2 regions of the Rhizobium sp. BR 362 genome follow, and region 1 is predicted to be linked to the other one. Evidence: riboswitches for the same ligand, from Rfam matches in the RefSeq annotation. Region 1 holds a riboswitch; the other holds the start of a gene.
What was found. Region 1 has a riboswitch for thiamine pyrophosphate ahead of thiC (phosphomethylpyrimidine synthase ThiC). Riboswitches for the same ligand answer to the same signal wherever they lie in the genome.
Positions count from the first base shown of each region.

Region 2: linked by a shared signal. The riboswitch ahead of QDY28_RS31000 (hydroxyethylthiazole kinase) and the one ahead of thiC (phosphomethylpyrimidine synthase ThiC) in region 1 are both predicted to bind thiamine pyrophosphate.

Region 1 covers NZ_JARWGH010000048.1:1,405-5,166, reverse strand. Annotated here, with positions in the region: gene QDY28_RS28430 (sugar ABC transporter ATP-binding protein) at 1-751, shown strand, start outside; gene QDY28_RS28425 (ABC transporter permease) at 735-1,757, shown strand; TPP riboswitch at 1,943-2,075, shown strand; gene thiC (phosphomethylpyrimidine synthase ThiC) at 2,167-3,762, shown strand, end outside.
Region 2 covers NZ_JARWGH010000009.1:104,997-108,758, forward strand. Annotated here, with positions in the region: gene QDY28_RS15070 (DMT family transporter) at 1-316, shown strand, start outside; gene thiD (bifunctional hydroxymethylpyrimidine kinase/phosphomethylpyrimidine kinase) at 742-1,545, opposite strand; partial or broken gene QDY28_RS31000 (hydroxyethylthiazole kinase) at 1,569-1,688, opposite strand; TPP riboswitch at 1,739-1,835, opposite strand; gene QDY28_RS15080 (DHA2 family efflux MFS transporter permease subunit) at 1,883-3,310, opposite strand; gene QDY28_RS15085 (hypothetical protein) at 3,299-3,613, shown strand.

The DNA of each region.
Region 1 (3,762 bases):
CGTGTTCGGAGAGGCGCTTGGTGTTTCCGGCCTGAAGGTGACCCGAAACAGCCCCGAGCTGTCGTTTTCGGTCGGCAAGGGAGAGATTGTCGGCATTGCCGGGCTCGTTGGCAGCGGGCGGACGGAGGCCGTGCGTGCTATATTCGGTGCCGACGACAAGGCTGCGGGCGAAGTTCGCATTGACGGAAAAGAGGTCGAGATCAACTCGCCCAAGGATGCCGTTGCGGCGGGGCTTTGCCTGGCGACCGAGGACCGCAAGCTGCAGGGCCTGATGTTGGACATGAGCTGCGCCGAAAACACGACCATAACCGACCTCGGCAAGATCTCCCGCAACGGGTTGATCCGTCAGCGGGCGGAAGACGATCAGTCGCAGCGCCTCGTGCATGAGCTGCGTATAAAGACACCGTCCATCCATCAGGCAGTCAGGACGTTTTCCGGTGGTAATCAGCAGAAGGTGGTCATCGCTAAATGGCTGTTCCGCGGTCCCAAGGTGCTGATCTTCGATGAGCCGACCCGCGGCATCGATGTGGGTGCCAAGGCGGAGATCTACGAACTTCTGTGGAAGTTTGCCGGCGAAGGAAAAGGCGTCTTGGTCGTGTCGTCCGACCTGCCGGAGCTCATCGGCATTTGCCATCGCATCATCGTTTTCTCGGACGGCAAGATTGCCGGAGAGATATCTCGGGACCAATTTGACGAGAGCAGGATTCTCTCACTCGCTTACAAGGAGTACAGTCGTGTCCGGCAACATTGAAATGACGACTGAGGTCAAAAAGGCCGGCGTCTGGGACAAGCTTATCCGGATTTCGATGAAGGAAGCCGGTGTCGCCATTGCCCTCGTGCTAATCCTGATCTTTTTCTCGGCGACGGCCCCGTATTTCGCGACGCCGGAAAACTTCCTGAAGATTTTCGTGCAGATCGCCATAAACACCGTGCTGGCGTCCGGCATGACCTTTGTCATCCTTACCGGCGGCATCGATCTTTCGGTCGGTTCGCTGCTTGCCCTTTGCACGGTTATCGGCGCAACGATCATGATCGATCCCCGGTTTTCTCCGTGGCAGGCGATCGTTCTGGCTTCGCTGGCGTCGATGGGTACCGGCGCTGCCCTGGGTGCCATCAACGGATGGGTCTGCGAGAAGTGGAAGCTTCCATCCTTCATCGTGACACTCGGGATGCTGAATGTCGCAAGCGGCTTGGCGCGCGTCGTCAGCGATAACTCCACGATCACCGGTCTGCCGCAACCATTCGTTGATTTCGGAAATCTGATCTTCTTCGGGGTATTCCCCTCGATTTTTCTGATCGCGATCGTGGTGGTTCTCATCGGCTGGTTCGTGCTGCGCTACACCGTATTCGGGCGCTTCGTCTTTGCGATCGGCACCAATGAGGAGGCGGTCCGCTTGTCGGGCCACGAGCCCAAAAGATACAAGGTCGCCGTATTCACGATTTCCGGATTGACTGCGGGTATTGCGGCCATGGTCTATCTGCTCCGCCTCAATGTCGGTAGTCCGGTTGCGGGCATTGGCTATGAACTGAACGCGATTGCCGCAGTCATTATCGGTGGGACCAGTCTCTCGGGCGGAAAGGGCTCGATAATCGGCACGCTGGTCGGTGCCTGTATTCTGCAGGTCTTGTCGACTGGATTGCAGCTTCTGGGCGCCGACGACAACATCAAGCCGATCGTCATCGGTGCCGTCATCGTGTTGGCGGTTATCCTCGACAGCTATCGCGGCCGGTTGATGCGGATACTGGAAACGCGATGATTTTGGCGACGCTCCGCATCTGAGCGCAGCTTGTAGTGCGGTGCTTCGCGCTAACCGATTGCCCGGTCATAACCGGGCGATCTTTCCGAGCGTGAAACCGATCGAAATTCCCTGATCGCATCTTCAGGTGGGCGGAACCGCGGTTCCAGGGTTGACATGGGCTCAGCCGAGCACATAGTCTTTGCGATATTCACCAGGGGTGTCCCGGCAAGGGGCTGAGATACTGCTAGGCAATACGGCTTTGCCGATTGTGGGCGCAGTGACCCGTTGAACCTGATCCAGTTCATACTGGCGTAGGGACGGTGCAAGCGCTCGAAGGCTCGGATTCCCGCGTGGATTCCATGCCAGCGTCTTTCCATCATTCCGGCTGATTGACTGGGTCTCCAACCGCAACTTGGAGCCTCAAACCATGACCATTGCCGCAAATAACCTCACTCCGACCGTCACCACCGGCCCGCTGCCGGCATCACGGAAGATTTACATTCCCGGAGACATTCACACCGACATCCGCGTGCCGATGCGCGAGATCAGCGTCCATCCGACATCGGGCGAGCCGCCCGTCGTCGTTTATGATTCCTCCGGTCCCTATACTGTCGAGGGAGCAGATATCCGCATCGAGCAGGGTCTGTCGCAGCTCCGTCGCGACTGGGTGCTCGCCCGCGGCGATGTCGAGGCCTATGAAGGCCGCCATGTGCGTCCGGAAGACAACGGCTTTGTCACCGGCGAGCGGCTGACGCCAGAATTTCCCGCCAAACGCCAGCCCCTGCGCGCCAGGGATGGCAAGGCGGTCACTCAACTCGCCTATGCGCGGGCCGGCATCATCACGCCCGAAATGGAATTCATTGCCATCCGCGAGAATCTCGGCCGCAAAGCGAAAGCAGAAGCTTTGATTCGCGATGGCGAGAGCTTCGGCGCCCACATTCCGGATCATGTCACCCCGGAATTCGTCCGCCAGGAGGTCGCCGCCGGCCGGGCGATCATCCCCGCCAACATCAATCACCCGGAAAGCGAACCGATGATCATCGGCCGGAACTTCCTGGTGAAGATCAACGCCAATATCGGCAATTCCGCCGTTACCTCATCCATGGCAGAGGAGGTCGAGAAGATGGTTTGGGCCGCCCGCTGGGGCGCCGACACGGTCATGGATCTCTCGACCGGCCGCAATATCCACAACATCCGCGAATGGATCATCCGCAATTCACCGCTGCCGATCGGCACGGTACCGCTCTATCAGGCGCTGGAAAAGGTCGGCGGCGTTGCCGAGGAGCTGACCTGGGAAATCTATCGCGACACGCTGATCGAGCAGGCTGAGCAGGGCGTCGACTATTTCACCATCCATGCCGGCGTACGGCTGCATTACATTCCGCTGACCGTCAACCGCGTCACCGGCATCGTTTCGCGCGGCGGCTCGATCATGGCCAAGTGGTGTCTGCATCACCACAAGGAAAGCTTCCTCTACGAGCATTTCGAGGAAATCTGCGACATTTGCCGGGCCTATGACGTCTCCTTCTCGCTCGGCGATGGCCTGCGCCCCGGCTCGATCGCCGATGCCAACGACGCCGCGCAGTTTGCCGAGCTCGAAACGCTCGGCGAACTGACGAAGATCGCCTGGGCAAAAGATTGCCAGGTGATGATTGAAGGCCCCGGCCATGTTCCGATGCACAAGATCAAGGAGAACATGGATAAGCAGCTCGCCGTCTGCGGCGAAGCACCCTTCTACACGCTCGGGCCGCTGACGACCGATATCGCACCGGGTTACGATCACATCACCTCGGGCATCGGCGCGGCGATGATCGGCTGGTTCGGTACAGCCATGCTTTGCTATGTCACGCCGAAGGAGCATCTCGGGCTTCCCGACCGCAACGACGTCAAGACGGGCGTGATCACCTACAAGATCGCCGCCCATGCCGCCGATCTCGCCAAGGGTCATCCGGCCGCACGTGTCCGCGACGATGCATTGTCGCGCGCGCGCTTCGAATTCCGCTGGGAGGACCAGTTCAACCTG
Region 2 (3,762 bases), on a different contig from region 1:
ACTTGTCATCTTCGCGCCGTTCGGCTCGCCCGGCTCGCTCGATCTGCACAATTGGCTGGTGCTTGCCGCCTTCGGGGCAACCAATTTCTCCTTTGCGCTCGTTCTGTTTCTTGCCGGGGCGAAGCGCATGCCGCCCGCGGAAGCTGCTCTTATCGGGACCATGGAGATCGTGCTCACGCCTTTCTGGGTCTGGCTGTTCTTTTCAGAAAGGCCGCCGGCCGCCACCTTTTTCGGCGGCGCCATCATCCTTGCCACGGTTCTCTGGCACACGTTCATCGACCTAAAGCAAAGCCGGCGCAGCCATCAACGGGGTTAGAATAAGACGGTCGTAAGATAAGGTTTCGGAGAAAAATCGGGCGTGGAACCCAGATCCGACAGCGAGAGGCGCGGCATGACCAACGAACAGCGACGGTATAATTATTCGCCTGTGAGTTGCGCTTCGTTCAGCTACCGTTCATTTAGCGAAATGCAAATAAACAATCGCCGCACGCCTTGCGGTTGATCGAGGCTCGGCTACCGATCCAGCTCACGAGGCAGGTGGTCGGGGCTCTCAAGTCCCCAAAGAGCAGGAATAATCCGTATGCGGCTGCTTTTCGCTTTGATTGACTGGATCCTAAATCGGCGCCGAAAGTGGGTGGAGCCGGAGACCATTCAATATTCCGCCGATGATCCATGGGTTCTCCGACAGATCGAAGAATTCGAGCGGGAATTGAAGCCGTAATGCCGCGCGAAACTGATGGGCTATGCCGGCCATAGCGCATAAAAGTGTTGCAGCGGTCCGTGACCGGTTCCGACCGACAGCGTTTCGGCTGAGGCAACAGCGCCTGCGAGATAATCTTTGGCGATCGCGACGGCTTCTGGCAGCGCCGAGCCCTTGGCGATCTCCGCTGCCAAAGCGCTGGATAGCGTGCAGCCGGTTCCATGCGTTTTCATGGTGGGAACACGGGCAGCCTCAAACCAGGTCAGACCCTCCGGACTTGCGAGCACATCCGGGCTTTCATCGCCGGCAAGATGTCCGCCCTTGACCAGAACGGCGCGCGGGCCAAGCTTGATAAGTGCTTCCGCCTGCCGGGCCATCGTCTCGCGATTTTCGGCAGCCGGCTCATGCAGAAGCGCGGCCGCCTCCGGCAGATTGGGCGTCAGCAGCGTGGCCAGAGGAAGAAGCCTCTCGGTCAGGATGTCGACTGCATCCGCGGCAAGCAGCGCCGCACCGCCCTTGGCAATCATCACCGGGTCGAGCACGATCGGAACGCTTCGATATGGAGCGAGCGCGTCGGCAACCGCTTCGGCAATTGCGGCATTGGCAATCATGCCGATTTTGATGGCGTCGACGCGAACATCGGCAAAGATCGCCTTGATCTGTTCGGCGACGAATTGCGGGGGAACGGGGTGGACGCCGGAAACGCCCTGCGTGTTCTGGGCCGTCAATGCGGTCAGCGCCGCCATGCCATAGACGCCGCGTGCCGAAAATGTCTTCAGGTCGGCTTGAATACCGGCGCCGCCGGAAGGATCGGAGCCCGCGATGGAGAGGACGTTTCGGATCATGGGAGCGCCCTTCTGATACAGGCGGCGAATTCGCCGGCTTCCTCTTCGGCGTGTACCATCGCGACGAAGCTGGGGATGCATTGCACCAGCGGCCGATTTGTCCGCATGGCTGCCAGCGAGCCAGGAGGAGTCTTGTTTTGCATATCGCCCCTTTCGGGCGGGGCGAGACGCGGGGGATGACGATAAGAGTACGCCGAGACCCCGAGCGACTCCCTCCGCCAGCATTATCTGGTTCAGGTTCAAAGGGTGCTTCTCAGCCCGTCATGCGACGGGCGCCCCTGTCTCTCATCGGGGCCTTTTTCGCAGAGAAAGACCGCCCTGTCATTAGCAAATCGTTCTAATGATGGTGCCCCATATCCTGCCCGTGTTGAGGCTTCTTGATAAACAGCGCAGCGACGATCGCTCCGAGCGAGATGATCGTCCCACAGAGAAATGCCGCCTTGATGCCGCCGGTCGTTGCGACAAGAAGGTTGGCGCCGCCGGCCGAAAGGCTGGTGGCCCGCAAGGTCATGATCGCCACGAACAGTGCGGTGCCGGCGGCGCCAGCGACCTGTTGGGTGGCGCCAAGCATGGCGCTGCCGTGCGAATAGAGGTTTGGCGGCAGCGATCCAAGGCTGACGGTGAACAGCGGTGTAAACATCAGCGCAAGACCGATGCTGAGCACGATATGGGCGATCAACAGCATCCAAAACGGCGTATCCTGCTGAATGAAGACCAGTCCGCCCATCACCACGCTGAGTATGATTGCTCCGGGAATGATCAATGGCGCCGGACCGTATTTGTCGAACAGGCGCCCGACCGTAGGCGCGCAAAGGCCCATGATCAGACCGCCGGGCAGCAACAATAGACCAGTTTGCAGCGTCGATAATCCCAACACGTTTTGCAAATAGATAGGCAGCAGAATGAAAACGCCGAACATCGACATCATGAGAATGGCCATCATGGCCGCAGCGATCGTGAATGTCTTTGTAGTCAAGGTGCGCAGATCGAGCAGTGCTCTCTCCTGCTTTTGCAATTGCAACTGGCGCAATATGAAAACCGCGATGACGACAGCGCCGATCAGGAGCGGAATCCAGGGAGATATCACCGGCGGGTGAAGTGCTGCTTCGCCGAGCCCGCTGAGACCATAGACGAAACCGCCGAAGCCGATGGCGGAAAGGAAGATCGAAAGAATATCGATCGGCGCGGTGGTTGGAACCGTCACGTTCTTTATCCGCAAGGCGCCGAGCGCCAATGCAGACAGGGCGATCGGCAGCACCAGGAGGAACAGCCAGCGCCATTCCAGTGCGGAAAGAATGAGCCCGGAAATGGTTGGCCCGATCGCTGGCGCTACCGATATGACGACCGAGATATTGCCCATGGTTCTGCCGCGGGATCCCGGAGGCACCAAGGTCATTACCGTCGTCATCAGCAGCGGCATCATGATCGCTGTCCCCGAAGCCTGCACGATGCGGCCGACGACAATGACGGCAAACCCCGGCGCCAGCGCCGATATCAGCGTGCCGGCGCTGAATAGCGACATGGCAAGAATGAAGACCGGACGCGTGTTGAGGCGCTGCAGCAGATATCCAGTGACGGGGATGACGACGGCCATGGTCAGCATGAAGGCCGTGGTCAGCCACTGGGCCGCACTTGCCGTGATATCGAGATCAGCCATCAGATGGGGCAGCGCGACACCCATGATGGTTTCGTTGAGAATGACGACGAAAGCCGACACCAACAGCAGGGCTATAACGAGTTTGTTGCGGGCACTATGGTCTTCCACGGTGGGTACATCCTGTTCCGCATCGGCAAAAGTCTGGTTATCGGTCATCATGCTGCTGCCTTTACTTTGGATTCAGACGGGCAATCGGCATTGCCCAAGGCGATAAATCGTTTGATTTTTTCGTATGACGAACGGCTGCGTGAGAATGCGACACGTCCAGCGAATTATTTTCGCGCCGACGGCCGGAGAACAATCTGCACAGTTGCAATTCCCGGCTCGCTCGCGGCCAAGAATGGTAATGCGTTGACGAAGGTCAACCCCAAAGATGTTTCTAAGGGCCAGGCTGCGGAAAAAGGCAGTTAAGAAATCGGACCGGCTGGAGCTCGTCGATTATGCCGGTCGCGGCTCTATGAACAGAGACGGAGAAGTCCAGGAAGTTAAAGTTCCGCTAAGCGACCCATGCACTTCTTGCATGGGTGCAGTGTAGCCTTGGCGCTGCAATATCAGAAGGT